2 regions of the uncultured Zhongshania sp. genome follow, and region 1 is predicted to be linked to the other one. Evidence: riboswitches for the same ligand, from Rfam matches in the RefSeq annotation. Region 1 holds a riboswitch; the other holds the start of a gene.
The links. Region 1 has a riboswitch for cobalamin ahead of AAC007_RS15135 (cobaltochelatase subunit CobN). Riboswitches for the same ligand answer to the same signal wherever they lie in the genome.
Positions count from the first base shown of each region.

Region 1 (15,581 bases):
CCCATGAACGGCATACCTGAGCTGCGGCAGGCCATCGCCACCCTCACCCAGGAATGCTATGGCAGAGAGATAAACCCGGACACCGAAATCACCCTCGCCTCTGGCGCCACCGAAGCCCTATTCGTCGCCATTCAAGCAATTGTTAACCCCGGCGACGAAGTGATTCTGCTTGACCCCGCCTATGACAGTTACGCACCGGCGGTAACCCTGGCAGGCGGCCACTGCAAGCACATCGCCCTGCTGCCACCGAGCTACCAAGCCGACTGGCAGCAAATAGAAGCCGCCGTGTCGCCCAAGACTCGACTGATCATCGTTAACAGCCCCCACAATCCCACCGCCACGGTGTTCAACGACGGTGATTGGCAGGCACTCGCCAACTTGGCAGCAAAACACGATCTGTTCGTGATCAGCGACGAAGTCTATGAGCACATCGTCTTCGACCAAGACCGCAACAGCGCTCACCGCTACCCCGCCCTGCGCGACCGCACCTTTGTGATTTCATCCTTTGGCAAAACCTTTCACGCCACCGGCTGGAAGCTAGGCTACTGTATTGCCCCACCAGCACTGAGTGCGGAGTTTCGTAAAATTCACCAGTTCGTGACCTTCACCAGCTTTACACCGGCACAATACGCGGTAGCTGATATGCTTAACGAACACAGCGACCAGGTTCACGGCCTGGGGGATTTTTATCGCGACAAGCGCGACTGCTTTGTGAATGCCATGCAAACATCGCGCTTTACTATGCTACCCAGCGCCGGCACCTATTTTGCGCTAGCCGACTACAGCGCCATCAGCGACAAAAACGACGTCGACTTTTGCGAAGAGCTAACCCGCGAACACGGCGTTGCCGCAATTCCGCTGTCGGTATTTTATAAAACGCCGCCAAGCAGCCGCATCATCCGCTTCTGTTTTGCCAAGCGCGAACAGACGCTATTAGATGCCGCCGCTAAACTCTGCGCCCTGTAATTAAGCCTTTTTTAAGAAGAAGCACTACGATGAAAATAGCCGCGCTACAATCCACCCTTTACTGGCAAGACCGAGATGCGAACCTCGCCTACTTCGGCGACCTAATAGAGAATATTGGCACTGCTGACGTCGTGGTCTTACCGGAAATGTTTACCACCGGCTTCTCTATGGCACCGGAACACATTGCCGAACCCGCCGACGGCCCCACGTTGCACTGGCTGCGCGACATGGCTCAGCAACATCAAATAGCCATTTGCGGCTCCGTCGCCGTTCAGGAAAATAGCAGCTACTACAACCGCTTTTACTGGGTAAGCCCAGAAGGCGAAAGCCACTACGACAAGCACCATCTATTCCGCATGGCCGGAGAACACAAACACTACGCGGCGGGCATGGAGCGCAAAATAGTCGAATACCAAGGTGTTAGAATCTGCCTGCAAGTCTGCTACGACCTGCGCTTTCCCGTGTACTGCCGCAACCGCAACGACTACGACCTACTCATCTTTGTCGCCAACTGGCCGGAGGCCCGCCGCCACGCCTGGTCGTCACTACTCACCGCAAGAGCGATTGAAAACCAAAGCTACGTTATTGGTGTAAATCGCGTAGGCGAAGACGGCAACGGCATAAACTACAGCGGCGACAGCGTCATCCTGGATTATCTAGGCCAGCCCGTGGCAAACGCCACCGCCAACATGCCCGCGATACTCAGCGCCGAAATCTCACTGCCAGATTTGCAGGCCTTTAGGGAAAAGTTTCCGGCGCATTTAGATGCGGATGGGTTTGAGTTGAAGTGATGGAAGCATTGCCCAGTTCGCTGTTCGCCTATACCAACGCGCACCACAATTTTGCGAGACATTTTCGGCGAAACGAATATTCAGCGTAAAAGCGAGGCCACTCATTATTTTAAAAAACGCTTATCAAATGATTTCTCACTCTAGGTAGTCGGCCCAGAGCCTTCAACAACCCGACTCTAATTCAACGGATGGCTGCAGTGGGAATTCAACCCAGAACAAGGCGCCGTGTCCAGGTTCCGATTCAAAACCTATTGATCCTTCCATATGTTCGACCAGCTGCTTTGTGATCGCCAAGCCTAAGCCTGAACCGCCTTGTTGACGAGAATCTGAGCCATCCGCCTGAGAAAACCGCTGGAAAATATTTGCTCTAAAAGCCCAGGGAATACCACTGCCTTTGTCGGATACTTCAATACGTACATTATCGTTTATTTTTTTGACAAAAATATCTACCACTTCATCCTCTGGTGAGAATTTTATGGCGTTTGATATCAGATTTGCGAATATTTGCTGGATTCGTATTGCGTCTACCCGAACAAGAAGATCACTTTCTATGGCAGGATGTAATATCAAATCAATTCGCCGACTACCGCCATAAGGACGCATACTCTCTAATGACTGAGCAACAATTGGTGCTAACTGTAGGTATTCAAACTCAAAATTAAGCTTGCCAGCGGTAATTTTTTCCAAATCCAACAGATCATCTATCAATAGTTTTAAGCGCTGACTATTTGTATATGCGACAGCAATTATTTGCGAGATGGAATCTGAGACCGGCCCAAACACACCACCTTGAACTATATCTAGACTCCCGATTATCGAGGTGAGTGGTGTGCGCAATTCATGGCTTACCGTTGAAATAAACTCCGCTTTCAAATTAGCGAGGCGCTTGCGTTCAGTTATATTTTCAGCAATTTCTAAATAGCCGGTTATCTCCCCCTTAGCAGAACGTATCGTCATTACCACCAATGAGACTAGCAACTGATGGCCGTCTTTGTGGATATATGTCCATTCATTCGTCTCATGGCCATCTATTTCAGATTTAGCGACGAAAACCCGAAAGCCGGTAATTACCTTACCAAATTCTGCACTAAGCTCCCTACTGCGTCTTTCTACCTCTTCAGAGGAATGCAGAATAACCGGGGTTTGCAAACCCACCATCTCTTCTGATTTGTACCCCAACATCTGCTCAGAGCCTTTATTAAATATAGTGATTACTCCGTGGATATCGGTAGCAATAATTGAAAACTCTGACGCTGACTGCAGTACTGACTGCAATAAGTCATTGGTACTTCCTAATTCACTGTACGCAGAACGCAGCTCAACCAAAGCACTTTCCGCGCGATCTTTCTCTACTTGCACCTGCTCCATCAAATCATCTTGGCTAAACACAAGTGCAAAAGACTGAGTAGTGAGAAACGCTCTGATAACGCCATAACTCAGCAGTATGAAGCCTGTAGCAAAAATAATATGAGCGAACCACCACAGATGATTCCATGGCAAACTTAATAAAAAGGCAAACGAAGATTGAGCAAAAAACAGCAGTGATACCGAAAATATTGTCATTAATGGCGAGTCCAGCTTCCGCCGCCACACAATTACTATGCACACTACCGCAATAAGAAGAGCAATAATCTCTAGTATCTTTTGCGCATTAGGCGCCCACGGTGTTGAGGCTAATATATAAACCGCAGCATTAATCAATAGAACTATCGAAACCCAAACGACCCAGCGCCCCCGTCGCTGGCCGTTTTCATCACTCAGTGACGGCTTACCATAAGTAAGTAGACCAACAAAAAAACAAGACACCATCGCCAAACGACTAACTGGGCCATAAAGCACAAACTGCCAAATATTTATTGACGAAATTCGGGTAAAGATACCGTGACAAGCATATATAAGAGTAAATGCAAAAAAACCAAGCGCCAGCCAACGGGAAAATTGTTCGCCAGAATGTCGAAAACAAAGCCACGCTATTGCAGCAATAAAGCCGCTTTGAATAAGTGCAATGACAATCGCAAGCTCGTGATCGCTATGACTATGAAAAATCAACTGAGAGTCTTGATAAATATACAGATAAGCGGTGGCAAATATTGGGATCAAACTTAGTGCGATAACAATCAAAATAGCGTAAGCAGAACTCAAACGACGAACTATGCCGGACGCTCTACTATTGTGCATAAACTACCTTTTCAAAAACTTAACCTAGCAAAGTGGAAAACTAAGCAAGGTAACGCGGGGATCGAATTTTCGATCCTGGTATCGCTCTGGCTTGGTCGATTTTTGGGCTAATTATTACTCGCAACGATCATTCACCAAAAACCAAACAGCAGCAAGACGAAATCATCACAGTCTAACTAGGTATAAACCCATATAGGCCTATCGGAATAATTTAAGATTTAAAAAAGAATAATTATATGCGTAAAAAATGAAGTATAAGATAAAAAGGAGGCCCCATTGCTATTAGCTGGATAGCTCCAGGGTAAAAGAGAATCACAGGTATATACAGCGACCGTACGGTATTTTTCGCCTACCACTGTTCATATCAAAGATGCTCCTTCGATTGCCTTAACAACCTTCATATATAATCATTCACCCTCGTACTCATGGCCCGCAGAAACATCCATAGCAACGCTACATCGGACAAAATACTGTTGGCATACCTTGGCATGTGCACCGATAAACACCTGCTCCACCTAAACACGAATCAAATCCCCTCAAATCCTTGACTCCCCGCCGTCAGAGGGTATGCTTTGCGCCGATGTTTCAGGTGCCCGCGTGTGTTTCTGCACACAGAGGTGAAACGGGAAACAGGTGCGCGCTGCTAAAAAGCATTGCAATGCCTGTACTGCCCCCGCAACGGTAAGCAGAGATGATCAGTTCAGCTGGCTTTCACACAAGCTGGCAGCCACTGCGTTTTACGTGGGAAGGCGAATTGATTGCGCTGATGTTATCAGCACTTTGTGAGTCCGGAGACCGGCCTGAAATAACAGGATGAGACCTCAGCATAATGTCACGAGCGAAGCCGAAACGAGGCAAAAATCAGCGCAGAAGCGGAGTTTGCTGTTGCAAATGAGCATTTTAAGCTGCTTTTTAACGCGGTATTGGCAAGCGCAGTAATTATGCTAAGGGCTCAGGATAAAACGACGGGGTGTCGAGACTTGCTTCAGCCACGGCTGACGCCTGCCATTCCGCGTTTATCAGTTAATCACCTTATTAGTCGTATGCGGGCGAGCTACGGCGGGATGCATTTCTATGTTTAGTATTTTATCGGCCACTCATTTCCCTAAGCTCGGGAATAAGAAAACCACGTCAAGCTCATTCACTTTTTTGCTCGCTGCGCTGCTCAGTTTTATCTGCGCGGGCAATAGCCATGCGGCAACAGCCACCACCTTAACGGCCATTGTGTCTGATCGATCTGCGCCAACGCTTATCGCCGGTGCCCACCAAGTCATTCAACACAATAACGATGTGCAGATTCGCATCCGCACAGTTAGCCAAGTGATTGCGATGGAAGACGAGGAGTTACAGAACCTCATCGCCAGCAGCCAAACCTTGTTGATGATCGCGGTATTTGGCGAATCGGTAGATCGACTACTAAACCAGCGCTTCCCCGCTACTCAGCTGCGCACGGTTTTGCATAGCGACCGCAAATTAATGGCGCTGCAACGGGATCGCAACGGCGATATTTTTGCCAAAGAGATACCGGAAGAGATCGTCGGCGACCGCGACGGTGTCATCACCGGCGACGCCCTCGCCGCCAAACAAAAAGCGGCACCGCGCTATGCCGACTGGCTGCAGGCGCGCTCTTACTGGGTGAACCGCTCGGTGGACAACACCGCCAAGTTATTTAATTTTATACTCAGTGCAGGCAAGCAAGCCGCACCCGCCACTGAGGTTGCGCCCCTTCGATTTGCGACTTATAAAAACGAGACAGCCAACTGGCTGAGCGCTGACGAACTCAGCAAGGCCTTAAGACCGATGCGTCGCACCTTATGGATTCTCGACCACGACGGTGGCGACATTTCTGGCGACTGGGATTTGCACGAGCAGCTCTGCCAGACCAAGCACTGGCAGTGCGTGTCGATTTTAGCCGGCTGGGGTGAGCCAAGTGTGAATGCCGTTGAAACGATTCACCGTATTATGCGCGGCCCCTTAGCGGGCACACCGGCAGCGATTGTCACCATACAGGATTTTGTGATCGGCGGCGGTGAAGGTCGCGAGACGGTCACCCAGCTACTTGGCGAATTAAACTTGCCAGTATTAAAAGGCATACGCCTCAGTGAATGGTCAGAGGCCGAGTGGGGCTTGTCACCAGAGGGTATTCCCCGCGACTCCGTGCACTACCGCGTGGCCATGCCTGAACTGCAAGGCGTGTCGCAACCGCAAGTATTAGCGTTGGCCGAACCCACCGGCATAGACCCGCTCACCGGCGGCAGCGTGTACCGCAGTAAACCACGGGTAAACGAGGTGGAGCGCCAAAGCCAGCGCTTGGCGCGCTGGATGAGTTTGCAAGAAAAAGCCAATGCCGACAAACGCATTGGTGTGGTGTATTACAACCACCCACCGGGTCGCCACAATATTGGTGCCGATAACCTCAATGTGCCGGACAGCCTGTTAGAAATGCTGCGCGCTCTAAAAGCGGCTGGCTATAAGACCGGCCCGCTGCCCAAAGACGCCGAGGCATTACTAAACCTATTACAAGCAAAGGGCGTGAATCTGCCCGATGATCGCGCCGCGCTGTCGGCGATGGCTGAGCAAATCAATACCATTAGCGCCAAGGACTATCAGACCTGGTTCGCTACCCTACCGAAGGTTGTTCAAGCCGAAATGGTGAACGGCCCACTGGGCGAATTACAAGTGTGGTTGCAAGAACAAGTTAACGCTGCATCGGCCTTAGGCTCGGTGACCGAGCGCCAGTCGCGCCTGGCCTTAATCAGCGCCCGCATGAGTAATACCATCAGTGATTTACAGCACGCCCTTGATGGCGTGCGCGACGCCGGCCGCGCAAGAGCGCTAGATCTCTTGGCACAAACTGAAGCTGAATATAAAGCCGTTATTAGTCGCGCCAGCACTGAAGGTGGCAGCCCTGACTGGCGAGCCAGCCAAGCGCTGGTGAAAGCGTCAATCAATATGGGAATTGAAGGTATTCGCGGTTGGGGCGACGCGCCGGGCCGCGTGATGGTATGGCAGGATAAAATGCTGATTCCCGGCGTGCAATTCGGCAATGTGTTTTTAGCTCCGCAACCACCGCGGGGCTGGGAAATTAACGAGGAATTACTGCACGCCAATTTATCCTTTCCGCCGCCGCATCAATATCTGGGCTTTTATCATTATTTAAAAGATGTATTCAAAGCCGATGCACTGGTGCACGTTGGTCGCCACTCCACCTATGAATTTCTGCCAAAACGCAGTGTGGGCCTAAGCGAAAACGACTACCCCAGCATTGCGGTTGGCGACTTGCCCAGCGTTTACCCGTATATCGTCGATGGCGTGGGTGAAGGCATACAAGCCAAGCGCCGTGGCCTTGCGATCATGGTCGATCACCTCACCCCGCCACTGGCCGCTACCGAGTTGTACGACGCGCTGCTGGAAATACGTCAGCTAATTGAAAGCGCCGAAGCGGCGAGCGATGCCGACACCCGCGCCCGCGCCGTAAAAGCTCTGCGCGAAAAAATAGACGAAACCAATTTACGCGACGAACTCATCGCCAGCATGGACGAAGAACTGCAAGTGCGCGGCATTGGTTTTGAAGAAACCGACGACGCCTTCCTGCTTCATGAAGTTGGCCACTACCTGACCAAGCTGCAAGAGAGCTTTATGCCACTGGGCCTGCACGTGTTTGGTCGCGACTGGCAAAGCGAAGCGGTCGATACCATGATTGCGTCGATGCTACAGGGCGACAATAGCGGCAACACGCAAGAGATTAAAAATCGCGAAAGCGACTGGCGCAAAAAATTAGTCGCCTCTCCTGCTGCGGAAATGAGCGCACTGCTCAACGGTTTGAATGGCCGTTTTGTGGCACCAGGTAAAGGCAATGACCCCATTCGTACACCGGAGTCTTTACCCACCGGCCGCAACTTCTATGCGCTAGATGGCAGCTTATTGCCGACCCGCGTCGGCTTTGATGTGGGCAATGCCCTAGCCGCTAAAGTACTCAGCGGCGAGTCTGGGGTTGCCATTGCCAATGTCGACACCAGCAATAATAAGCAGGGCATTATTTTATGGGCCTCTGACGCGGTGCGCGACGAAGGCGCCATGATTGCCTTTGGCATGAAGCTGCTCGGCGTAAAACCGATATGGAATAGTCGCGGCATAATTAAAGGATTAGAACGCATACCCCTTGGCCCAGACCAGCCCGCACGCCTAGATGTATTGTTCACCACCTCCGGTTTATTCAGAGACCTCTACGGTGAACATTTATTACTGCTCGATAAAGCTGGCTTAATGGCGCTGGATGCCAGCCGCGACCTTATCAGTCACGACTACCCTGCGCTCAGCCTTGCCCTACGTGAGGCCCTCGCCCCGCTCGGCACCGACGAGCAAGGCGGTAACGAGTCGCTAGAGCAAAACCAATTTGCCAACAACTGGGTAAACGAGGCCCGCGAATTATTAGCAGCCAACCCCACCATGAAGGCCGAACAACTTGGCCGCCAAGCCAGTTTACGGGTATTTGGTATTGCCCCCGGCGGCTACGGCGCGGGTATTAACCGCTTAGTAGAGCGCAGTGGCGCGTGGCAAGATCGCAGCGAATTGGCAGAGGTATTTATCAAGCGCATGGGCCACGCCTACGGTGCGGGCATGCAGGGCGAATCGGCCCAAGACGTGTTTGAACGCCAGCTTAAAAGTGTATCGCAAACCTTCTTGGGTCGGGCCAGCAACCTCTACGGTTTAATCGACAATAACGATGCCTTCGACTATTTGGGCGGCTTTAATCTGGCGGTAGAAACCGTTAGTGGCAAGATTCCCGCCAGCGCGGTAATCAATCACGCCGACAATCGCAATCTGCAAATAGACGCACTCCACGACGCCCTGCTCTCTGAGCTGCGCGGCCGCTTCTTTAACCCGCAATGGATCAAACCGCTAATGAACGAAGGCTATTCCGGCGCGCGCACCATGGGTAGCGAGTTTATTGAATACCTGTGGGGCTGGCAGGTAACGAGCCCAGACATCATCAATGACCGCGTGTGGGAAGAAGTCAAAGCAGTGTACATAGACGACGCCCAAGACCTTGGCCTGGATGCGTTTTTAGCCGACGACAATAACCGCTATGTGCAGACCAATATTTTAGCGGTGATGTTAGTCGCTATCGACAAGAAGTTTTGGAAAGCGGACGCCGACACCACCAAGCAATTGGCGGAGCAATTTGCTGACAATATTATCGAGCACGGCAACCCCGGCAGCGGTCACACCCACGCCCGCCACCCGATATATGACTTGGTGAAAACCCAGCTCTCTGCCGAGAAAGCCGCACAGCTAGAGTCGGTATTAGCGAAAAGCCGCATGGCCGACGCCGACATCAACTCCTCTAACAGCAGCGATGTGTCGCCAACTCATATACAGGAAATTTCGCTAGACGCTGAGGCGACAAAGCAAGCTGCATCGCAAAATAATTCCGCAGAAAATAATGATGCTGACAGCGGTGCAGACTCCAGCGAGACAGAAATAGCAAACTACCTGCCGTGGCTAATCGCATTTGGCGTGCTGATTTTGCTCGGTGGTTTATGGCGCGGTCGCCAAGCTGACAATAAATAACGAGAACGGAGAGTAAATCATGTTTTCAGGCATTTCTCTGGGCATCATGCATCAGATCACCTCGCTACTTTTAACGCCGGTTATTTGGGCCCTGCTATTTTTTGTTGGCCTCGCCATTTACGAAATTGGCATTAGCATAGGCGAGCGCTTTGGCGGCATCGCTCGCCTGCGCGACACGGGTAATCGCGATGCACTGTTACACGCCGGTAAGCGCCGCATTGAACGCGCAGACTTCCTCACCCGCCTAGCACCGATGCTGGGCCTGATGGGAACGCTTATTCCACTCGGCCCCGGTTTAGCGGCGCTGGGTGATGGCGAACTGCGGATATTAACCACCGCGATGACCGTGGCCTTCGACACCACGGTCATCGGTTTACTGGCAGGCATGATCGGCTTTGTATTGGGCCGCCTGCGCCGCCGCTGGTACGACCAAGCGATTCACCAACTGAATCGCGCGGAGGTGGGCCAACATGGATAAGTGGCGCGACAGCGAGTTTTTAGAATCCGACGAAGATCCCCTCGGCCCCATGGCGAATTTGGTCGATATTATTTTAGTGTTTGCCTGTGGTTTGATCGCCGCACTGGTGTCGTTTAGCCCTGACTTACAGCAGCATTTCAGTACGGAAAGAATCAATAAAGATATTAGCCTGGGCAAAGAGCTACCCACGGTGCCAAAAACCGTGCAAGACAAGCTCAACAGCGGCAGTGGCTACGAGGCCTTGGGGCAGGTCTATCGCGATCCAGAGACGGGGAAATTGATTTTAATCGGGGAATAAAAAGTCCGCAGTGCCTAAGTGATTGCGCTGCGGACTGCAGTAAAAGCGCGTTTATAAAGACTGCTCGATAAACGCCTTCACTTGTTGCTGCGACGCGGCACCAGTGCGCTGGGCCACCACCTCACCATTATTGAACAGAATCAGCGTTGGAATACCGCGCACATTGTAGCGCTGGGCAATTTCTGGACTGTCATCAACGTTGAGCTTGGCGATAGCAACCGCGCCATCCAACTCTCCTGCTAGGTTTTCAAGCACGGGGTTCATCATCTTACATGGCCCACACCACTCCGCCCAAAAATCTACCAACACAGGGCCGCTGCTACTGCTAATCGCTTCGCTAAAGTTCTGCTCTTCAAGCTTCTTAATTAATGACATTTCACTTCTCCTGATGGTTTTAAGTCACTCGGTCACGGGACTCACTATGAGCGTCCACCACAGAGAAGAAAAATTGTTCGTAGATATACCATTCATCATAAATTATGATGAATTAACGTCCTCCTCCGTAAGCGCCGACAAGAGCAGAAATAATGAAGAGCCAAGAACTCACACTGCTGCAAGTCTTCGACGCCATCATGACCGAAGGCTCGGTAACCCGCGCCGGTCAGCGTTTAGCGATGTCGCAACCAGCGGTATCCAATGCCATTGCCCGCATGCGGGATATTTGGAAAGACCCCGTGTTTGTTAAAAAGGGCCGTCAGATTGAGCCCACCGCCTTTGCCCAGAGTTTGTGGGCGCAGGTGCGCGACCCCATGCAACAACTGTCGTCGGCGCTGGAATCACGGGGTTTTGATCCAGCTCAGTCCCACCGCCAGTTCCGCATTGCCATCGCCGATTTATCAGTCGATTTGTACTGGCTGCCCTTTAGCTGTCAGGTCGCCGCGCTTGCGCCGGATGTTGACTTGTATGCAGTGCCCTACACTCGTATGGGCGTCATTGAACAACTGCGCGAGGCGCGGATTGATATTGGTCTTGGGCCATTGAGCCAGCACGACCGCAGCCTGCGCTCAATTCCGCTATACCAAAACACCTACAAGCTGGTGATGCGCAAAGACCATCCGCTGGCAGGCAAAGCCATCACCATGGACGATTTCTTGGCGGCCAAGCATTTACTGGTGTCGCAATCTGGCGACCCGCGCGGCAATGTTGACCAAGCCTTGCAGCGCTTAGAGAAACGCCGGCGAGTGGCAATGACCGTCAATCATTTCTCCGCTGTACCCAAACTGTTAAGCAACAGCGATTTAATCGCGGTGGTGCCGCAGATGGTAGCCGGTGGCCCGCAATTTAGTTCAGACCTTTGGATCACCGACCCACCATTAGATATTGAACCCAGCCCTGTATACCTTGTGTGGCACACCCGCTTAGATCGAGATTTAGGCTTAATTTGGCTGCGCAACTTGCTGGAAAAAGTCGTTCAAGAAGAGTGGGCAAAATGCAGCCACTGCGCAGCAGAATAAGGGTTTGAATGGTAGAACTGATAAGAAATAAAAAAGCGCTAAGCAACCATATCAAAAAACACAGCAAGACTTAGTCGCATAAGGTGCTATTGTGGCTGTTGAACAAAAATACCATTTACACGCCTAACAATGTGTAAAGTTTAGCGATTCTAAAAATAGAGGTGACACGATGGATGCACAGGGATTGATTATTTTCTTAGCGATCGGCGCCCTAGCCGGTTGGTTAGCCGGCAAAATCATGAAAGGCGGCGGCTTTGGCCTGATCGGCAATATTATTGTCGGCGTGGTCGGCGCGGTTGTCGGCGGCTATGTATTTAGCTTTTTCGGCATTGCGGCTGGCGGCTTGATCGGCTCCATCGCCACCTCCACCGCCGGCGCTATTATTTTAATTTACATTATTCGGCTTATTAAAAGCGCCTAGCAAACAGCTTGAAAGCACGGGGGAACAAACCTATTCCCCCCAATATTTTTACAAAGCAAACGACAGCGAAGCGAATACTTTACGCCCCGATTTTTGACGCGCGTTATACGAACCGGGGAAGAACACCGTATCTAATACCTGGTTCAACACTTCCTCATCAGTCAAATTGCTGCCTCCCAAGGTGAGCGCCCAGCGCTGATCCCACGCACCGATGCTAATGCGCGCTGATATTTGCGAGAAGCCTTCCAGATAACTATTGGGATCTAAATCACCGTCGGTAAATTGATTGCCCTGATATAAATAATCCACACTAGCACGCATCGCTAAGCCAAAGACTGGCAGCGTCAACGTGGGTGTAAAACTGGCGCTTTGTTCCGGCGCGAAAGCAATGCGCTTACCGCTCAAATCCTGATTAGAATTTAAGCCACTTGTCACTGGTGCCGGCGCATTTGGGTAGCTGTCATACTTGGCATCAAGCAGCCCCAAAGAACCCGCAATGGTCAGTGGCTCAAAGGGGGTTAGCCACACGAAGTCCATTTCTAAGCCGCGAGAAATGGCCGACGCCGCATTAGTCACGTCAAAGAAGGCGCCATTAAATGCCAGCACCTGCAAATTATCAAACTGGGTTTGGTAAACCGCCGCATTTAAACGCAGGGTATTGTCGAAGAACTCGCCTTTAAAACCGGCTTCTATTGTCGCCGCTTCCTCGGGATCGAAGCCCAGGTCTTCACCGCCAAACGAGGAGGCATTGAAGCCACCGCTTTTATAGCCTCTGGAATAGGTCAAAAAGACATTGCTGTCACTATTCAAATAATATTGAAACGATAGCTTTGGCGATACATCGGTTTCCTTACGACTGAGTCCACGCTCGTCGTAATCCTCTGCGCTCAACGCCAACTCCATCAAACAGGGTGTCCCCAAGGCAGCAGTTTGGCAAAAACCCGCGCCACTGGCGTCCGCTACTTTTTGCTCGCGGCTAAAACGTATACCTGGCGTAATAATAAACTGATCAGTTAAAGCCCAGGTCATTTGCGCAAAAATAGCCTGTGCATCAACGTTCAATAGATAATCTAGTTGCAGATAATCGTCACCAATGGCGGCGCCGGTAATGTCGCTAATCAAGCCAATACCAGCCAGATTTAAGCCGCCCAACAAACCACCGCTCGATACACTCGTTTGACCTGACACCAACTGCAGGGCGTCGTCGGTTAACAAATAGGCACCAAAGTCACTGCCAGCGGTAATCTGCGTTTGCTGGCTAAAGCGGGAGTCAAAGAAGTAGGCGCCAACAACAAATTCAACACCAGAACCAATACCAAACAAATTGTCTGCTGTTCCACTAAAACGCAACTCGGCAGATTGCTGCTCGTAGTCGGACACAACTTCTAAAGCTGCAAGATCCGCCGGTGAGGTGTCTAAATCCACTAAACTATCAATGGTTAGTGAGGTATCTGCTAAAACCAACACCATATTGAGGTTATTCAAGGCGCCGACAGGGCCAATATCCCAATCTGTTTTCATACTAAGGGTGTCAGAGGTCTTATCTAAAAATCCGTCTTGATCATAGGAGCTAGTAAAATTATAGGGATCGTCTTCAATATTGGGATCATAGTTTCTAAGAAAATCACTGCTACCTTCATCTAAATTCATCAACTGAAGTCCCCAGTAATTTGCCGAGGTTTCCGACGTGACAGCCATTAACTCTACGGAGACATTTTCCGAAGGTAGAAATAACAATTTGATTCGCTGCGCGTTCTGCTCGTGTTCGTCATCTTGACGATTCAAAAACTGATTGTGCAACTGCCCGTCGCGGCTTATGTCCTGAGCAGCAACACGAACACCAAACCAGTCGGTGACCATACCGCCAACACCGCCTTCATAACTGACTTCGTCGGGGTCGGTCTTATTAACACGAAAATCGGCTGAAAATTCTTCCGTCGGGCCTTTTGTAGTGACGTTAAATACACCCGCGATGGTGTTTTTACCAAACAGCGTGCCCTGCGGGCCGCGCAAGACCTCTACCCTCGCGATATCGAACATCGCTTCGTTGTAGTATGACGGACGATTGAAAAACACCTCGTCTTGCACAAAACCAACCGAGCTATCAAAGGCGGAATTCAGCGGGTTGGAACCAAAGCCGCGGATATTAATTTGCGCCAAGGCGGGGTCGGTGTCTGATGAGAACCGCACATTGGGAATGTACGGCGCAATGTCTTGCAGGCCGGTTGCGCCAACTTCGCGCATAAAATCACCGCTGACAGCCGTTAGCGAAATGGGTACATCTTGTGAAGACTGCTCCACTTTTTGGGCGCTGACCACCACCTCTTCTAACATACGGCGCCCGGAAGACTCGGCATTTTGGCCGGACACAGCATCTGCGGCCAAGCTTGTTTGCGCCACGCAACCCACTAAACCGAGGGCAAACCAACGCACCGTATTAACCGTCAACATCGTTATTAGCCTTTATTTATTATTATGTATCGCCGGCGCTGCGAGGCGCCAACATTGTCAATTATGTTTACATTATTAACGTGTCGGCAAGCCGCCGTCAAGTGCTCACCACTCAGTTAGAGCGCGGCGTTAAACAAACAAATTCCGCTGGACAATCACCGGCCCACAATGTCAACATACTTGACAATTAAATAAGGAGAGTCGCGCCGTGATCGACCTGCATACCGTTCCCACGCCCAATGGCCATAAAATTTCTATCGCGCTCGAAGAGTTAGGTCTTGAATACAATGTGATTCCCTACGACATCAGTGTAGGCGATCAATTTAAGCCTGAGTTGCTCGCGCTGAATCCCAACAACAAACTGCCGGTGCTAGTAGACCACGACCCCATATCTGGCAGTGACGAGCCCATGGTGATCTTTGAAACTGGCGCAATACTGATCTATCTGGCGGAAAAGACCGGCAAGTTGATGGCGAAGGACCCGGTCACGCGCTTTCAGCAATTGCAGTGGCTGATGTTCCAGGTGGCGGGCGTTGGCCCTCTACAAGGTCAAGCCCACCACTTTATTCGCTACGCCCGTGTTCAGCAGGATTACGCCCGCGAACGCTATGTCAATGAAAGCCTGCGCCAATGCCGTGTACTGGAAGGTCAGCTTCAAAACCAGGACTATCTGGCTGGCGATTATTCGATTGCCGATATTGCCTGCTGGCCGTGGCTGCGCGCCCTGCCCTTGATCGATATTCACTTAGACAAAGACTTTCCCCGACTGCACGACTGGTTTACACGCATAGAGCAGCGCCCTGCGGTAGAGCGCGGTAAAGATTTAATCCACGGCTGGGTGTATAAGCTGCCGCCGAATTTCAAAATGGAATTGGATGAAAAGACGTGGTCTTATTCCTTTGGCGAAGAGCAGTATCGTCAACGTTAATTACATTGTTACGGAGGAGCTCCCATGCAGGACTTATTTTCT
Region 1 covers NZ_CAXBHN010000024.1:3,976-19,556, reverse strand. The annotation lists gene AAC007_RS15150 (methionine aminotransferase) at 1-966, shown strand, start outside; gene AAC007_RS15145 (amidohydrolase) at 996-1,757, shown strand; gene AAC007_RS15140 (ATP-binding protein) at 1,920-3,935, opposite strand; cobalamin riboswitch at 4,506-4,754, shown strand; gene AAC007_RS15135 (cobaltochelatase subunit CobN) at 5,010-9,509, shown strand; gene AAC007_RS15130 (MotA/TolQ/ExbB proton channel family protein) at 9,529-9,987, shown strand; gene AAC007_RS15125 (DUF2149 domain-containing protein) at 9,980-10,285, shown strand; gene trxA (thioredoxin) at 10,337-10,660, opposite strand; gene AAC007_RS15115 (LysR family transcriptional regulator) at 10,813-11,739, shown strand; gene AAC007_RS15110 (GlsB/YeaQ/YmgE family stress response membrane protein) at 11,909-12,160, shown strand; gene AAC007_RS15105 (TonB-dependent receptor) at 12,209-14,611, opposite strand; gene AAC007_RS15100 (glutathione binding-like protein) at 14,820-15,539, shown strand; gene AAC007_RS15095 (SDR family oxidoreductase) at 15,564-15,581, shown strand, end outside.

Region 2 (15,581 bases), on a different contig from region 1:
CGTTGGGATAAAGTAGCAGTATTTTATCGCACCAATGCGCGGCGAGATTCAAATCGTGCAGGCAGAGAATAACACCGCATCCCGTTTCTGCTTGCTCGGCAAGTAGCCCCATAATCTGCACTTGGTGTTTTAAATCAAGGTGGTTGCTGGGTTCATCGGCTAACCACAGCTTGGGACTTTGGCTAAGTGCTGTGGCGATGGCGAGACGCTGGCGTTCGCCGCCGGACAGGGTGCTGACGAGGCGTGATTCTAAATTGCTCAGTTCTAATTTCTGCAAGGCCTGGCGCGCGATGGCAAGGTCGTCTGCGGTTTCAATATCCCACGGTGCAATAAAGGGGTGGCGCCCAATCATGGCGGTTTCTAATACGGTGGCCGGAAAGCCTTCGCCGTTATTTTGAAACACCACCGCCAATTGCTGGGCGACCTGCTTGCGGCGCAAATTTTGAATGTTGTGATTGTTTAAATTAACGCTGCCCGCCCGCGGCTTTTTCAGCCCCGCCAGGGTGTGCAGCAAGGTGGTTTTGCCAGCGCCGTTGGGGCCGAGTATGCCCCAAATTTCGCCGGCTTTAACGTCAAATGAAAGCGGTGTTCCACTTTTGCGTTCCGGAATATCAATAACGAGATCAGTCGCGGCCAGCATGTTCAGCGACTCCGGTGCAGTAAATACAAGAAACTGGGTACGCCAATCAGCGCGGTAATGACACCAGCGGGTAACTGCTCTGGTGCAATCAGAGTCCGCGCCAAGGTGTCGGCCAGTGTTAATAGTGCGCCACCGGCAAGCGCTGCTGCGGGTAAAATCAGGCGTTGGTCATTACCCAATACCAGTCGCAGCATATGGGGGACGATCAAGCCCACAAAGCCAATGCTGCCTGCCGTCGTCACGGCAAACGCGGTAAGCAAGCTGGCGGAAATATAAATCGTCCATTCCAGCGGCCGAACCGACACGCCCAAGGCGGATGCCTGCATTTGGCCCCGAGCTAACACATTTAAGCTCCGGCCCAAGGGCAACATAACGACAGAAATGATCGCTAATACGGTTAATGCCATCCACGGGGAGCGCGCATAGGCGAGGTCGCCCATCAACCAGTAAAGCATGCCCGGCAGTTGATCGCTGGGGCTGACCGCCAACATAAAGGTAATAGCTGCGCCCCAGCCAGAGGCGATAACCACGCCGGTGAGTAATAAGCGGGTGGGTGTCCAACTGCCGGTGCCGTGGGCGAGACCAAAGACGGTAACGGCTGAGATCATGGCGCCGATAAAGGCCGAGCCTGATACGGCGGCGGCGCTTAATCCACTGAGCATGGCGAGCAAGGCGCCGACGGCGGCACCACCAGACAGGCCGAGCACGTAGGGGTCGGCCAGGGGGTTGCGCAATAAAACCTGCATTAAGGCACCGGCAACGGCGAGCAAGCCGCCAGCGGCAAAGGCAGATAGTGCGCGAGGCAAACGCAGTTCGAAAACGAGAGTGCGATGCAGCGGTTCTCCGCCGCCATGTAAAACTTGCCACAGTTCTTGATTAGAAATGTGTACGCTGCCAGTGGTGATGGCCAGCGTTAAAGTGCCGAGCGTGAAAACAAACAGCACCAACAGCGGCGTAAAAAAACGCGGCAGTGATGTAGTGTTATTGTTACTTTTAGCGCCGGCCACGTGCGGTGTCCAGGTGTTCGCAGAGCAGAGTGGTGCCTTGCAATAAACGCGGCGTAGGTCGTTGCAGCGTGGAGGGGGGAATAAAAAATAAATTATCTTTTCTCACCGCAGTTAAGCCGCTAAAGCGCCGCCAGTCCTTCAGCCAGTCGTGATTTTCTTCCCCCATGCCACCGGCGATAATGGCCTCTGGGTTGGCGGCAAGTACCGCTTCATTGTCGATGCGTGCGGTTAAATTTGGCAGATCGCCAAACACATTTACACCGCCGCAAATGCGGGTCGCCTCGCTGATGATGTGTTCATTGTTGACGGTCATCAGGGGGTTTATCCAAATTTGCTGGAACACACTTACTTCTGATGCCTTGGCGTAGCGCTCGCGCAATTTTTTGATGCCGTAGCGAAAATCGGCGGCAGCAGTATTTGCGGTGTTTGTGGTGCCAGCTAATTTTCCAAAGCGTTCAAGCGAGTTGGCAACGTCTTCAAAGGAGCGCAGTTCACTGTAGTAAATGGGCATTCCCAAGGTCTGTAGTTGTGATAGTTGCTCGCGGGGATTACCGCTGAGCCAGCCAATTAATAAATCGGGTTTAAGGGCGAGAATGGCTTCTTGGTCAAAGCGGTTGTAGCTGCCGACACGGGGTAATTTCTTTGCCGCGTCGGGGTAGTCGCTAAAGCTAACCGCAGCGACTAATTTGTCGCCAGCGCCAGCGGCATAAACTAATTCGGTAGCACCGGGCGAAAGCGCGATTATTCGCTGCGCTGTTTTGAGCAAGCAGAGCTGGGCGTCGCTGTCGTCTGTGACGCAGACTTTCGCACGGGCCTGCGCCGAGATCAGCACGCTGCCAAGCAGTAGTGTGCAGACTAGTGTTAAGGAGCGACCCATTACCACTCCACGCCTTTGCGGGCCTTAATGCCGCCGCGGAAGGCGTGCTTTTTGTCGTCGATCATCGACACTGTGTCGGCCAATTCTTTGAGGGGTACTGGGGCGCCGCGACCGGTGATGATCACACTTTGCTCGCGGGGGCGATTGCGCAGTGCCTGGTATACTTCTTCGGCATCGATATAGCCGTATTTTAAAATATAGGTAAGTTCATCTAGCAGAACGAGATGGATGGATTCATCTTGTAATAAAACTTTGGTTTGCTGCCAGGCTTGCTGGGCTGCTTCGCGATCCTGTTCTTTATTTTGGGTTTCCCAAGTAAAGCCAGAACCCATCACAATGAAGGGGACTTCGGGGCAGCGCTGCTGAATAAAGTTGCGCTCGCCGCAGTCCCACGTACCTTTGATAAATTGCACAATTGCGGTTTTATAGCCGTGACCGATGGCGCGAATAATCGTGCCAAAACCGGAGCTGGATTTGCCCTTGCCGGGACCGCTTAATACGATTAACACGCCGCGCTCTTCAGTGGCCTTGGCGACTTTTTCGTCGATCATGGCTTTTTTAATCTGCATTCGCTTTTGGTGCTTTTCTTCGTCATTAAGCGTCATGATGGCTCCTGATTGCTGAGTCAAATCTGCGCCGTGTTACAGCGCAGATTGTGTGAGCGGTGAATGATACCTTTATTTTGGTGTGTAAGTGATGCTTAACATCGCTTCACGGCCGATTGAAAGGTAGTCACCAAAGCTAAAACTACGTGCGCTGACGTATTCTTTGTCAAAGATGTTTTTCAGTGCCAGTTGTAGTTTTACTTCTTCGTTTACACGGTAAGACACCGAGCTGTCGACTAAGCCGTAACCACCGAGTTCGTCGGTGTTGGCGGTGTCTTCAAAGCGGCTGCTCACCAGTCGTAAGCTGCCATTCACACCCCATTTCTGCCATTCGCGGCCGAGGTCGAGGTTGGCTTGTTTGTCGGCGCGGCGGCGCAGATCCAAACCGGAATTTGCATCGATGGCGTCGAGTAAGCTGATATTGGCTTTGACGCTCCAGTCCAAGATTTCGCTCGCAACACTGAATTCCCAGCCTTTTATTTCAGCACCTTCGATTTGGTCCGGGCCAAAGGTGGCAGGGTTGTATTGAATCAGGTTGTCGACTTTGTTTTCAAAGCGAGCGACACCCCAGTCACCCCATTGGTGATTGCCGCGTAATTCCAACTCGATATTCTTTGATGTCTCTGGGTTTAAGGTATCGACACCGTAAAAGGGGTAGTACAAGTCGTTAAACGTTGGCGCGTTGTAGCCTTCGCCGTACGAGCCAATAAGTTTGATCTCGTCGACTAAGTCGTATCCCACCGACACATTTTTGGTTTCGTTCTTGCCGAACTGGTCATTGTCGTCTTTGCGAAAACCGATCAGTGCGTCAAGGGCGCCAAAATCACCTTGCCACTGTGCGTAAACGCCCTTATTGCCGCGGTCCACTTCGCCGTAACTAAGGTTGCTTTCGACGTGATCCAGCGAGCGCTCGGCACCGACGGTAAGGACATGGTGTTCGCCAATCATGACATCGTTCTGCAGGCTGTAGATACGGCGTGTGGTGTCAAACGTGTCGCCATTGACGCCAATGGCAGCGGGGTCAACGTAGCGATAGTTGATAGTCGATTGATCTTTGGACTCGCCGGCTGACAAGGTCAGGAGCCAGCTATCTAGCGGGCGGAATTCGCCGCGAATATTGGCGATGCCGACTTCGGCCTCGGTGTATGGCGAGCACGCATAGGTCACGCCGCCAGCCCGACAGTTATTGTCATAGTCGCTTTCGGTTTTACTGTTTTGATAGAGCGCAAATAATTCTGCGGCGTCGTTGATTTTATGACTGAAGGTGGCGTTGATAGCGGTTTGCTCAAAGGCGTCTTTGTCGCCACTGACGCCGGCTTTGCTGGCAGTATTGTCAACACCGTCGGTTTCTTCACGCAAGACGCTGATATTAGCTTGGGTCTGCTCATTGCCGCCGCTCACGGCGACGAGTGCCTTGCGGCTGCCTTGGGTGCCCACCCCAAGTTGAATCATTGGTTTGAGCCCGTCGGTGTCGTGGTATTTGCGGGTAATGATATTGATTACGCCACCAATGGCTTCTGAACCGTATAGGCTGGAGCGCGAGCCGCGCACAATCTCGACGCGCTCTATCAATTCCGGCGGTATATTGGTGAGGGCGGGTGCACCGTTGGTGGCCGAACCGATGCGTACACCGTCGATCATTAACAGAGTATGGTTACTTTGATTGCCGCGCAAAAACAGGCTGGTGCTAGCGCCGCGCCCGCCGTTGCGAACAAAGCTGACGCCAACAGCGCGGGACAGCAACTCTTGCAGGTCGTTGGGCTGAATGCGTTCGATATCAGCGCGCTCAAAGACCGTGACCGGCGCCAGAATATCCGCCACCGATTGCTCGGTGCGCGTCGCCGTGACGATGGTAGTTTCTATATGGGATTCATCAGCCGCAAAAAGCGGTGACGTGGCAAGGGTAAAAATACTGCTAACAGCAGCAAGGGTGGTTTTGTTCATTGTGTAACCTCAAAGCTATAAAAGGAAGCAATGAGGGAGGGGTAGGGGCTATATACAAGTATACGACCGCTGATGGAGCCCTCCGCTTCATCGGGTGAATCAGTAAAGGCCGGTTCCGGGCTCGCACTTCAGAAAACTGAAATTGCTTACCGTTGCGGGGGCAGCGTCGGCATTGCGGAGACTCGTTAGAGTTCGCGCACCTGACTTCCCGTTTAACTCATTGACCCTGTAGAAGGGGCGCAGAGCACCTGTTACTTGGCGCGCACTCTAAAACTGCGCTGGGGGTTTGTCAAATTAGCGTGGCTGGTGTTTTCAGCACCGAGTGATTTTAGGAAGGCGTTTAATGTCGTCTAGTAGTTGTCGGTTCATGGGCGCTGGCGTGTTGTGCTGCTCAGCGAGTTGGCAGACGTAGCCGGTGATGGCGTCAATTTCGGTATCGCGGCCAGCTTCCACATCCTGCAGCATCGACGAGCGATTGGCGGCGGTGGTGGTGGCAACCTCGGTGACGAGTTCATACAGGTTTGCCACCCACTCGCTGCGACCCAGGACTGAACTGAGCGCCAGTATTTCATTGACGATTTGCTGAATCTGAGCGCGACGCTCTGGGCTATTTAACAGTTCACCATTGCGGCAACGGTGAATGACGGTTAGCGGGTTGATGACACAGTTTATGGCGAGCTTGCGCCATAGCACCGCGTCAATATTGTCGCTGACACTAAGCTGCAAAGGCGGAAAAGAAAGGGATTCGGCAAGTTCTAAAAGCACCGTGCGCTGGTCATTTTCGGTACTGCCAATAAAGGTATGGCCGTGGCCGGCATGCACATATTCAAAGCGATTTTGCTGATAGCAAGCTTCGGTGGTTGAGCCTTGGAGTACGGTGGCATTTTGAAACTCTCGTCGAATTTGCTCGACAATCCCCAGGCCGTTTTGAAGTAAAACCATGACGGCTTGCGCTGCGATATGGGGTTTTATACTGCGCAGTGCGTCCAGAGTTTGCTGAGCCTTGGTAGTAATTAATAGATGCTGAATTGGCGTCGAAATACTTTCGGGGCAGTCCGCTGGTATAGGGCAAAGCCACGTTTGATTTGCGCTGATTAGGCGAATGCCGCCGTGTTGTCGGTAGTGATCAAGCGTATCTTGATCGCGAAGAATAAGGCGAATATCCGCACCCGCCTGATAGCCATATGCTGCCCACAGACTGCCGATCGCTCCCGCTCCTAAAATGTACAGAGTGCGTTCTGACGCTGGCGATAGACTGGCTTTTACCATAAGACGGCCTTTATGACGCAGTGAGACGTTTTGTCGCTTATCCGGGGATGCTAAACTGCCGACCGCAACATAACAAAGGAAACTAGGCTATGCCAGCGTTTGATATTGTCTCAGAAGTGGATCTCCACGTTTTTACCAATGCCGTTGATCAGGCAGGACGGGTCATAGAGACGCGTTTTGATTTTAAAGGTGTGGATGCGCGCTTTGAGCGCGATGCACTGACCGTGACTATGTTCGCCGAGGCGGAGTTTCAGTTGCAGCAAATGGAAGATCTATTGCGCGCGGCCCTGGTTAAGGTGAAGATCGACCCGCTGGCGATGGAGCTGGGTGATGTAAAAGGCGCGGGCAAGCAGGTAAAGCAGCTGGTTACTATGCAAAGCGGTCTGACCTCCGACGTGGCGCGTAAAATTGTAAAATTGATTAAAGAAAGCAAAATTAAAGTACAGAGCCAAATTCAAGATGAGCAAGTGCGAGTGACAGGCAAAAAGCGCGACGACCTTCAGCAAGTGATGGCCTTGTTGCGTGCTGAGGAGTTAGATCAGCCTTTGCAGTACACAAACTTTAGAGATTGATAGCCCGTTACTGGAGAGCTTAATGCGCCTTACGGTGAGTATTGCAGTGGTAGTAAGCTCGTGAGTCATCAGGAAGAGCTAGTCGATCTGGTCTGGTGGCGACAAAAACCCGTCTGGATTATGGTGTTTCTCGGCTTCTCGGCGGGGGTTCCCCTGCTGCTGATTTTTTCCAGTTTGTCGCTATGGTTGCGGGAAGCCGGAGTCAGTCGGGCTGAAGTTACCTACTTTAGCTGGGCAGCGCTGGGGTTTTCATTCAAGTTTGTCTGGGCGCCGCTGGTCGATAAATTGCCGCTGCCCTTGCTTAGTGCGGCGATGGGGCGACGGCGCAGCTGGCTGTTATTGGCCCAGCTGGGGGTGATTGCGGCCATTTGTCTGATGGCCTTAACCGATCCTCAACAGCAATTGCAGATGATGGCGGTTGCCGCCGTGTTGCTGGGCTTTTCTGCGGCGACACAGGATGTGGTGATCGATGCGTTTCGGATTGAATCTGCCGATGCCCGTTTACAGGCCTTACTTTCATCGACGTATATCGCCGGCTACCGGATTGGCATGATTGCCGCCGGCGCGGGTGCACTATATCTGGCCCAGTTTTTTGGCAGTACCAGCGATGTGTATCATTACGACGCGTGGCGCAACACATACTTGTGTATGGCGGCGGTGATGGGCGTGGGGGTGCTTACCACCTTGTTGATTGCCGAGCCGGAGTCGGGTCGGAGTCCGTACCATTATCCTACCGGCGATTACCTGCGGTTTTTTATTGGTTTTGCCCTCTCTGTCGCGGCCTTTGTAGCGGTGTTGTTTATCGTGCCGCCGTCACCCCAATGGTTTGAGGGACCTGGCCAGTATTTACTGAGTTTTGTCTATGGGGCATTGAGTTTGATCTTGGCGGCAGCTGCTGCCTTGGTGGTATTTCGCGTGCTGACCGGGTTCGGCTTTGTGAATCGCAGCTTGGTGTCTGAAAGTTATACCCAACCGATAAATGATTTCATTCAACGCTATGGCAGTCTGGCGATATGGGTATTGCTACTGATCGGATTCTATCGTGTTTCCGATATTGTGTTAGGCGTTATCGCCAATGTTTTTTATCAGGACATGGGATACAGCAAAGATGAAATTGCCAGTGTCACCAAAATATTTGGTGTACTGATGACGATTGTTGGTAGTTTCTTTGGCGGCTTCCTCACCCTTAAGTATGGCGTGATGCGGGTGCTAATGCTGGGGGCGATTTTGGTCTCGCTCACCAATTTAATGTTTATGTGGCTGGCGGGAGTTGATGCGAATATTTTTGCATTAACACTGGTCATCGCCGCCGATAATTTAAGTGGTGGTGTCGCTGTTGCCGCGTTCGTCGCGTGGTTATCCAGCCTGACCAATATCTCGTTTACCGCTACTCAATACGCGATGTTTAGCTCGATTATGACCCTGTTTCCCAAGTTGTTGGGTGGTTATTCAGGGACGGTGGTTGAGTCGGTGGGGTACTCGTCGTTCTTCTTGATTGCGGGTGCGATGGGGCTGCCAGTTATTGTGCTGATTTGGTATTTGAATCGGCGGATTGAGACGTCGGCGTAGGCTTGTCATTTCCCGTGACGCTGCCGATTAGCTCTGGGCTTTTATTGAAATAGCGGCGAGAACATAATTCTACTTATTGCGTTCTGTCATTATTCTTTATGGGGTGCCAATTTGTTAAAGGGAAAAATAATAAATAGTCATTCCCGTTTTGGCGGCTTTCGTTTTTGGGCGACGGCGCTGCTGATTGTTGCTTTTGTAGCGCTGTATATTTGCCATTCGTATGTTGATTTATCTTACCGGCGTGATTTAGTCGATTCCGGTCAATGGTGGCGTCTATTCAGCGGGCAGTTTGTTCACAATAATAACTCCCATCTATTTTCGAATATGGCGGCGCTGCTGCTGTGCAGAGTCTTACTGTCGATTGTGTATGGCGAGCGTGATTTCATCCTCAGTTTATTGAGCTGCGCGTTTATGACTGGCGTGTTAATTCATTTTTTGTTGCCGTCATATGAGTATTATTTAGGCGTGTCGGCGGCACTTTATGGGGTATTGATTGCAGGTGCTTTGGCTATGTGGCGCGGACGCCCCTATGCGGGCGCGTCCTTATTTGTGCTCATTATCGCTAAATTATCATTAGATTATCTTGTACCTGATTCTGTTGATGGTGTGTCGGAGCGCATTGGTGTTCCGGTGGCGGTCGAAGCGCATTTTGTGGGGGTGTTTGCCGGAGTGCTGGTTGGTGTGGGTGAAGCTGCGCTGGGTTTAATCAGGCCAGCGGCATTGCCGCCAAAATAGTTTGCCAGATTCGTCGGCACTGGATTCTTCAATTAGGTGCGTCAGCTGACGTCGATAGCTCTCGCTGTTCGGTGGTAAGCTAATTTTGCCTTGGCTATTCACAATCCTAAACCAGGGTAGGCGGGTGTCTTTCGGAAGGTGGCTTAGCAGGCGGCCAACGTAGCGGGCTTGACCGGGTAAGCCGGCAAGTTCAGCAACTTTGCCGTAGCTGCACAGGCGCCCCGCTGGGACGCCGTGAATCACCGCGTAGATTTGTTGAATGGCTTCGTCGTTCACTGCTGCCCTCCGTGCAATCGCGCGAGGGGCGAATTATTCCGCTTCGAGGTTGCGCGTGCGCTCCCAATAATCTTCGTAAAAGAAGTCTACTTCACCGGTTTCCAAGGAGTATTCAGCGCCGACTACCATCAGCTTACCTTCGCTAATTAATTTTTCCAGTGTGGGTGAGCCGCTGCTCAGGTGTTCTACTGAGCTTCTCACATTGGCGCGCACAGACTGCTCAATTAAAGCTTTGTGATCGTGACGCAACTCAGTGCAAAGCAGAGTTTCAACCGCAGGGCGAATACGTTTAACAATCGAGTGCAGGTTTTGCGACGGAATTTTGCTATTGCCGGTGAGCACGTCAACGGTGGCTGAGATGGCGCCGCAGCTTGAGTGACCTAGTACGACAACAAGCGGTGTACCAAAGCTAAGCGCTGCAAACTCGACGCTGCCAATGCCTGATGGCGCTACGACATTGCCGGCAACGCGGATAACAAATAGATCGCCAAGGCCCTGGTCAAAAACTAATTCGGCGGGCACACGGGCATCTGAACAGCCTAGCACGATGGCCAGAGGCGCTTGAGTTTCGACAAGTTCTGGGCGCTTGTTATGAATGACGGTGGCGAAGTCGCTGTTTACATTTTTGACAAAGCGGGCATTGCCTTCTTTTAGCCTCGCGAGTGCTTCTTGAGCTGTAATCATGTGTAGATTCCCGTTATGTGAGGTTTGCTTATAGCCAGTCGCTGATCAGTACGCCAATACCGAAGCTTTCGATGGCGTTATTGTATTCAATCAGGCTCTCTCCGTAGCCATTAAAGTACTTAACATAGGCCTTGACCCGCGAGCTAATCGGAAAGCTCCAGCCTAATTCGATGGCGCCTTTGTTCTCGCTGCGCAAATTATTGCGCAGCATGAGGCTAAGGGTTCTGTTGTGCCATTGATATATGCCCATCCATTCGAAATGGCCAAGGTATTTTTCGATGTCGGGGTTGTCATCGTCTTTGGATGATTCCGGTAGTCGATACCAGGGCTTGAACGTCATCGCAAAGCGATCCCGCTCAAAGACCATGTTTAGCATAATACGATTCCAGCTCCGCGATAAAGGTTCACCGCGACCATTGGATTGATGATTAAAAATTATTTGGTTGGCAACGTTGCGAATGCCCATCCACTCCCAGGTGTTCGTTAGGGTGAACATCAGTTCGGGCTCGTGATTGGTTTCGCGAAACGGGGCTGACGCGGCGCTGTTATAAGCCTGCCAGAATGAGCGATTGGTGTAGCCGACGCTAAGATAGCCATTGTCTTCAAAAATTTGTTGCCAAACAGTGAGTTTAATACTGAGCTGAAATTCAAGCTCGACGCGGTCGGCGTCGGCACTGTTGTTGGGAAGAAGGCTGCTGTTGTCAGAAATGTCATCGCGGTATGACGCCGCTAAAATGTAATTACTGCGATGCGGTGTGAGCACGAAGGGATTGTCGACCGTGAATTGCTCTAGGGCAAATCGCTCTTCTACGACGCCACTGTGTCGAATTCCGGTTTGCTCATTTTCTTGGCTTGGTTCGGTATCTGATTCCAGGGCAGACGTATTACAAAAATGACGAAGCTCGCCTACCGTAGTGGACTCAGCTGCGGATTGCGCGGCCAGCTGTAGGCATTCGGCTTCTTCGCGGGTGCTTTGTGCCTGAACCTGATGTACGCCAAGCAGGCTCACCGTGAAGAGTATCGGCGCGAAGTACTTGCCAAGTCGCATGGTGTGCGTAGTCCCCTTGTTACATTTATTATGACGGGGCCGATTGTAAACTAAAGTGGCTTTTCGTGACCGGATTTTTACACGCTATGACACATTGCCTTCCTGACTTTGGCGCGGGTGCTTGAATTTACTGCTAACACCCCAACATCTTTAGAAAGCCTGAGCTGAGTGATCCTCTGATGCGATTGTTATTCCTGTTGTTTATTGGCCTACCGATTATTGAAATGTGGCTGTTAATAGAAGTTGGCGCTGTGATTGGTGCGCTGCCAACGATTGCCATGGTGGTGACGACAGCACTTATTGGCGCAGCCCTACTTAAACAGCAGGGCATAGAGACCTTAACCCGCGCTCAGCAGCGTTTAAATTCGGGGCAGGTACCCGCTACCGAAATACTAGAGGGCTTGATGTTGGCGGTAGGCGGCGCCCTATTGCTAACCCCTGGTTTTGTGACCGATGCAATTGGTTTTGTGTGTCTCATTGCACCATTGCGCCGGATGCTGATTGCAGGGCTGATCAAGCGCGGTGTCATGCAGGTACAGATGAATCAGTTTCACACAGGTGCCAGCCCCTTTAGTGCCGACCCTCAGGGTTTCAGTGGCGGTCCCAATGCTGGCGTTCATCGCGAGCCTGGTGACGGGCAATCTCAGGATTCGGTAATTATCGAGGGTGAATACAAAAAAGAAGAATAATTTTTGTCCGTGCTCTTGAAATGCTTTCCGTGAACCCCATTTACAGCACAGCCCACGGTGACTTGGTGATTGCACTTGGTTTTCCCAGTCGGAACAAATAAGCCTGTTCTGATCCGTATGAAAGGGGTTTAAGTCAAAATGCTTACGGGCGAAGAGTCTTAGGTGTTTGGGCTGATGCCGGTTTAGCCGGTCTATAAATTCTAAATCATTGATTTAATGGAGATTGATAAAAATGAAAATTCGTCCGTTATACGATCGCGTTGTAGTCCGTCGTAAGGAAGAAGAAAAAACCAGCGCTGGCGGTATTGTGTTGCCAGGTTCTGCAAAAGAAAAGCCGAACCAAGGTGAAGTATTGGCTGTTGGTGAAGGTAAATTGCTTGAGAGTGGTGAATTGCGTCCGGTTGGCGTTAAAACAGGCGATTTGGTTATTTTTGGTCAGTATTCCGGTAGCACGGTAAAAATCGACGGCGAAGAGCTGATCGTTCTGAATGAATCAGAAATCTTTGGTGTGGTAGAAGCTTAAGTCCGACACAAGATTTCTTTTGAATCAACGAATTAGTTAATAAAAGGGTTATAAGATCATGGCAGCAAAAGACGTAGTATTTGGCAATGAAGCGCGTCAGCGTATGGTGGCTGGTGTCAATATTCTGGCTAACGCAGTAAAAGTGACTTTGGGGCCAAAGGGCCGCAACGTGGTACTTGAGAAGTCTTACGGTGCACCAACCATCACTAAAGATGGTGTGTCTGTGGCGAAAGAAATCGAGCTAGAAGACAAGCTTGAAAATATGGGCGCACAGATGGTTAAAGAAGTTGCTTCACGCGCTTCTGACGATGCTGGTGACGGCACTACCACTGCGACCGTATTGGCGCAGGCGATTGTGAACGAAGGTTTGAAATCTGTTGCTGCTGGCATGAATCCAATGGATATCAAGCGCGGCATCGACAAGGCGATTGCAGCTGCTGTTGCTGAAGTTAAAAAATTATCTAGCCCATGTGCTGACACTAAAGCGATTGCTCAGGTAGGTACTATCTCTGCAAACAGCGATTCAAATATTGGCGATATCATTGCTGAAGCAATGGAAAAAGTCGGCAAAGAAGGCGTTATCACTGTTGAAGAAGGTCAGGGCCTGGACAACGAATTAGACGTTGTTGAAGGTATGCAGTTTGACCGCGGCTACTTGTCTCCTTATTTCGTAAACAACACTGAGAACATGAGTGTTGAGCACGACAGCCCATACATCCTGTTGGCGGACAAGAAAATCTCTAATATCCGCGAAATGCTGCCGTTGCTGGAGCAAGTTGCTAAGTCTAGCCGTCCGCTGATCATTGTTGCAGAAGACGTTGAAGGCGAAGCCCTGGCAACGCTAGTTGTTAACACCATGCGCGGTATCGTCAAAGTAGCTGCTTGTAAGGCACCTGGTTTCGGCGATCGTCGTAAAGCCATGCTGCAAGATTTGGCTATTCTGACTGGCGGTACTGTTATCTCTGAAGAAGTAGGCTTGGATCTTGAGCAAGCAACTCTTGAGCACCTTGGTACTGCTAAGCGCGTCACCATGGATAAAGAAAACACTGTGATTGTTGACGGTGCTGGTGAAGCTGCTGCTATTCAGGCTCGCGTTGGCGAGATTCGCACTCAGATCGAAAATACCAGTTCTGACTACGACCGTGAAAAACTGCAAGAGCGCGTAGCTAAATTGGCTGGCGGCGTTGCGGTTATCAAGGTTGGCGCCGCGACTGAAATGGAAATGAAAGAGAAGAAAGCCCGCGTTGAAGATGCGCTACATGCAACTCGCGCTGCGGTTGAAGAAGGTGTGGTTCCTGGCGGTGGTGTTGCTCTGGTTCGTGCTATTGCGAATATCGGCAAAATCGAAGGTGACAACCTGGATCAAACAGCGGGTATTAACGCTGCACTGCGCGCACTTGAGGCTCCTTTGCGTCAAATCGTGACCAACGCAGGCGATGAAGCCTCTGTTGTGCTAGACAAAGTTCGCAACGGTACCGGTAACTTCGGTTACAACGCAGGTACAGGCGAATACGGCGATATGATGGAAATGGGTATTCTTGACCCTGCCAAAGTAACGCGTACTGCTCTGCAAGCAGCGGGTTCAGTTGCCGGTCTGATCATCACCACCGAGTGCATGATCGCTGATGCGCCAAAGCATGAAGCCGGTGGCATGCCTGATATGGGCGGCATGGGTGGTATGGGCGGTATGGGTGGCATGGGCGGCATGATGTAAGCTTCCCACCTCGCACTATCTAAAACCCCGCTTCGGCGGGGTTTTTTTTGCCTGAATTTTGACCCCGTTGCCAAGCCCGTCTTTAATCTAACAATATATCTTAGTTTTGCCTTGTGTGGTCGCTGCTAACATGTGTAGTATTGACATATATTTGAAATAATGTGCAGTAGAGGGTGTTTGATTGGCTTGTCTCGCTGCCTGATTCAAATCATAAAAATAATTGTGCAGGTGTTTGTCATGAGTCTCAGTCGTTACCTTTGTATTCTGTTCGCTGCCGCCGCTTTGTCAGCCTGTGGCGGCAGTTCTGGGTCGGACTCTCGTTCTGCGGCGCCGCCTAGCAATGGCGGAGGCGGCGGTAACCAGCTTCAAGATGCCGATTCCGATGGCATAGCCGACGACGTCGACAATTGCCCCATGAATAGTAATGCAGGTCAGGCCGATGCTGATCTTGATGGGCTGGGTGATGCATGTGATGTCGACGCCGACAACGACGGTGTCGCCAATGCCAGTGACAACTGCCCCTCGGTGGCAAATGCCAATCAACTCGATACCGATGGCGATCTCATTGGCGATGCCTGTGACCCGGAAGACAATAGTGATGACGGCGGGAATAATGGTGGTGGCGAGCCAACGGATACCGACGAGGATGGTATTGCTGACGCTAGTGATAATTGTCCTGCGGTAGCAAACGCCGGACAAGCTGACGCCGATAGCGACGGTTTGGGAGATGTCTGTGACAACGACGCAGATAACGATGGTATCAACAACGGTCTAGACAATTGCCCAGCTGACGCCAATGCTAGTCAGCATGATGTTGATAGCGATGGTATAGGTGATGTGTGTGATCCACAGGATGATCGCGATACCGATGGCGACGGTGTAATAGACTCAGTTGATAATTGCCCGATGACGGCCAACGCAGATCAGCAAGACCTAGATGCTGACACGGTTGGCGATGTTTGTGATCCTGAGGACAATCGCGATAGCGACAGCGATGGCCTGAGCAATGAGCTAGACCTCTGCGCAGATACGCCCGCCGGTGCGAATGTTGATGGCAGCGGATGTGCTGCCACGCAGACCAATGCGTCCTGTGGAGATAGCTTCGCCTCCGTTAGCGCCAATCGTCACTATCAGGTGATATTGCCATCAGCGAGTGGCGAAAACATTAGTTTTGAAGTGTTTGAGCCGGCAGAAATCAATTGCGGGCAGCTTGCACTGGGTGCGCACCCCTTGGTATTGCATAGCCATGGTTTTGGCGGCGCAAGGGTGAGCGATACCGGTGGTGAATATACTGGCAATGCGATTGACCGTTTGGTGGCAGGTGGTTATCCCGTGATTAGTATTGATTTACGTGGCTTTGGTGATAGCGGCGGCACGGTGCGGGTATTAGATCCAGATTTTGAAGGCTTGGATCTGTTGCAGATTTTAG
Region 2 covers NZ_CAXBHN010000009.1:50,329-65,909, forward strand. The annotation lists gene AAC007_RS09735 (ABC transporter ATP-binding protein) at 1-640, opposite strand, end outside; gene AAC007_RS09740 (iron ABC transporter permease) at 643-1,647, opposite strand; gene AAC007_RS09745 (cobalamin-binding protein) at 1,634-2,524, opposite strand; gene cobO (cob(I)yrinic acid a,c-diamide adenosyltransferase) at 2,524-3,129, opposite strand; gene AAC007_RS09755 (TonB-dependent receptor) at 3,202-5,073, opposite strand; cobalamin riboswitch at 5,163-5,340, opposite strand; gene AAC007_RS09760 (2-dehydropantoate 2-reductase) at 5,386-6,342, opposite strand; gene AAC007_RS09765 (YajQ family cyclic di-GMP-binding protein) at 6,432-6,914, shown strand; gene AAC007_RS09770 (MFS transporter) at 6,975-8,483, shown strand; gene rrtA (rhombosortase) at 8,595-9,218, shown strand; gene AAC007_RS09780 (MGMT family protein) at 9,186-9,494, opposite strand; gene AAC007_RS09785 (carbonic anhydrase) at 9,528-10,178, opposite strand; gene AAC007_RS09790 (phospholipase A) at 10,207-11,226, opposite strand; gene AAC007_RS09795 (FxsA family protein) at 11,406-11,915, shown strand; gene AAC007_RS09800 (co-chaperone GroES) at 12,148-12,438, shown strand; gene groL (chaperonin GroEL) at 12,497-14,152, shown strand; gene AAC007_RS09810 (thrombospondin type 3 repeat-containing protein) at 14,390-15,581, shown strand, end outside.
Region 2: linked by a shared signal. The riboswitch ahead of AAC007_RS09755 (TonB-dependent receptor) and the one ahead of AAC007_RS15135 (cobaltochelatase subunit CobN) in region 1 are both predicted to bind cobalamin.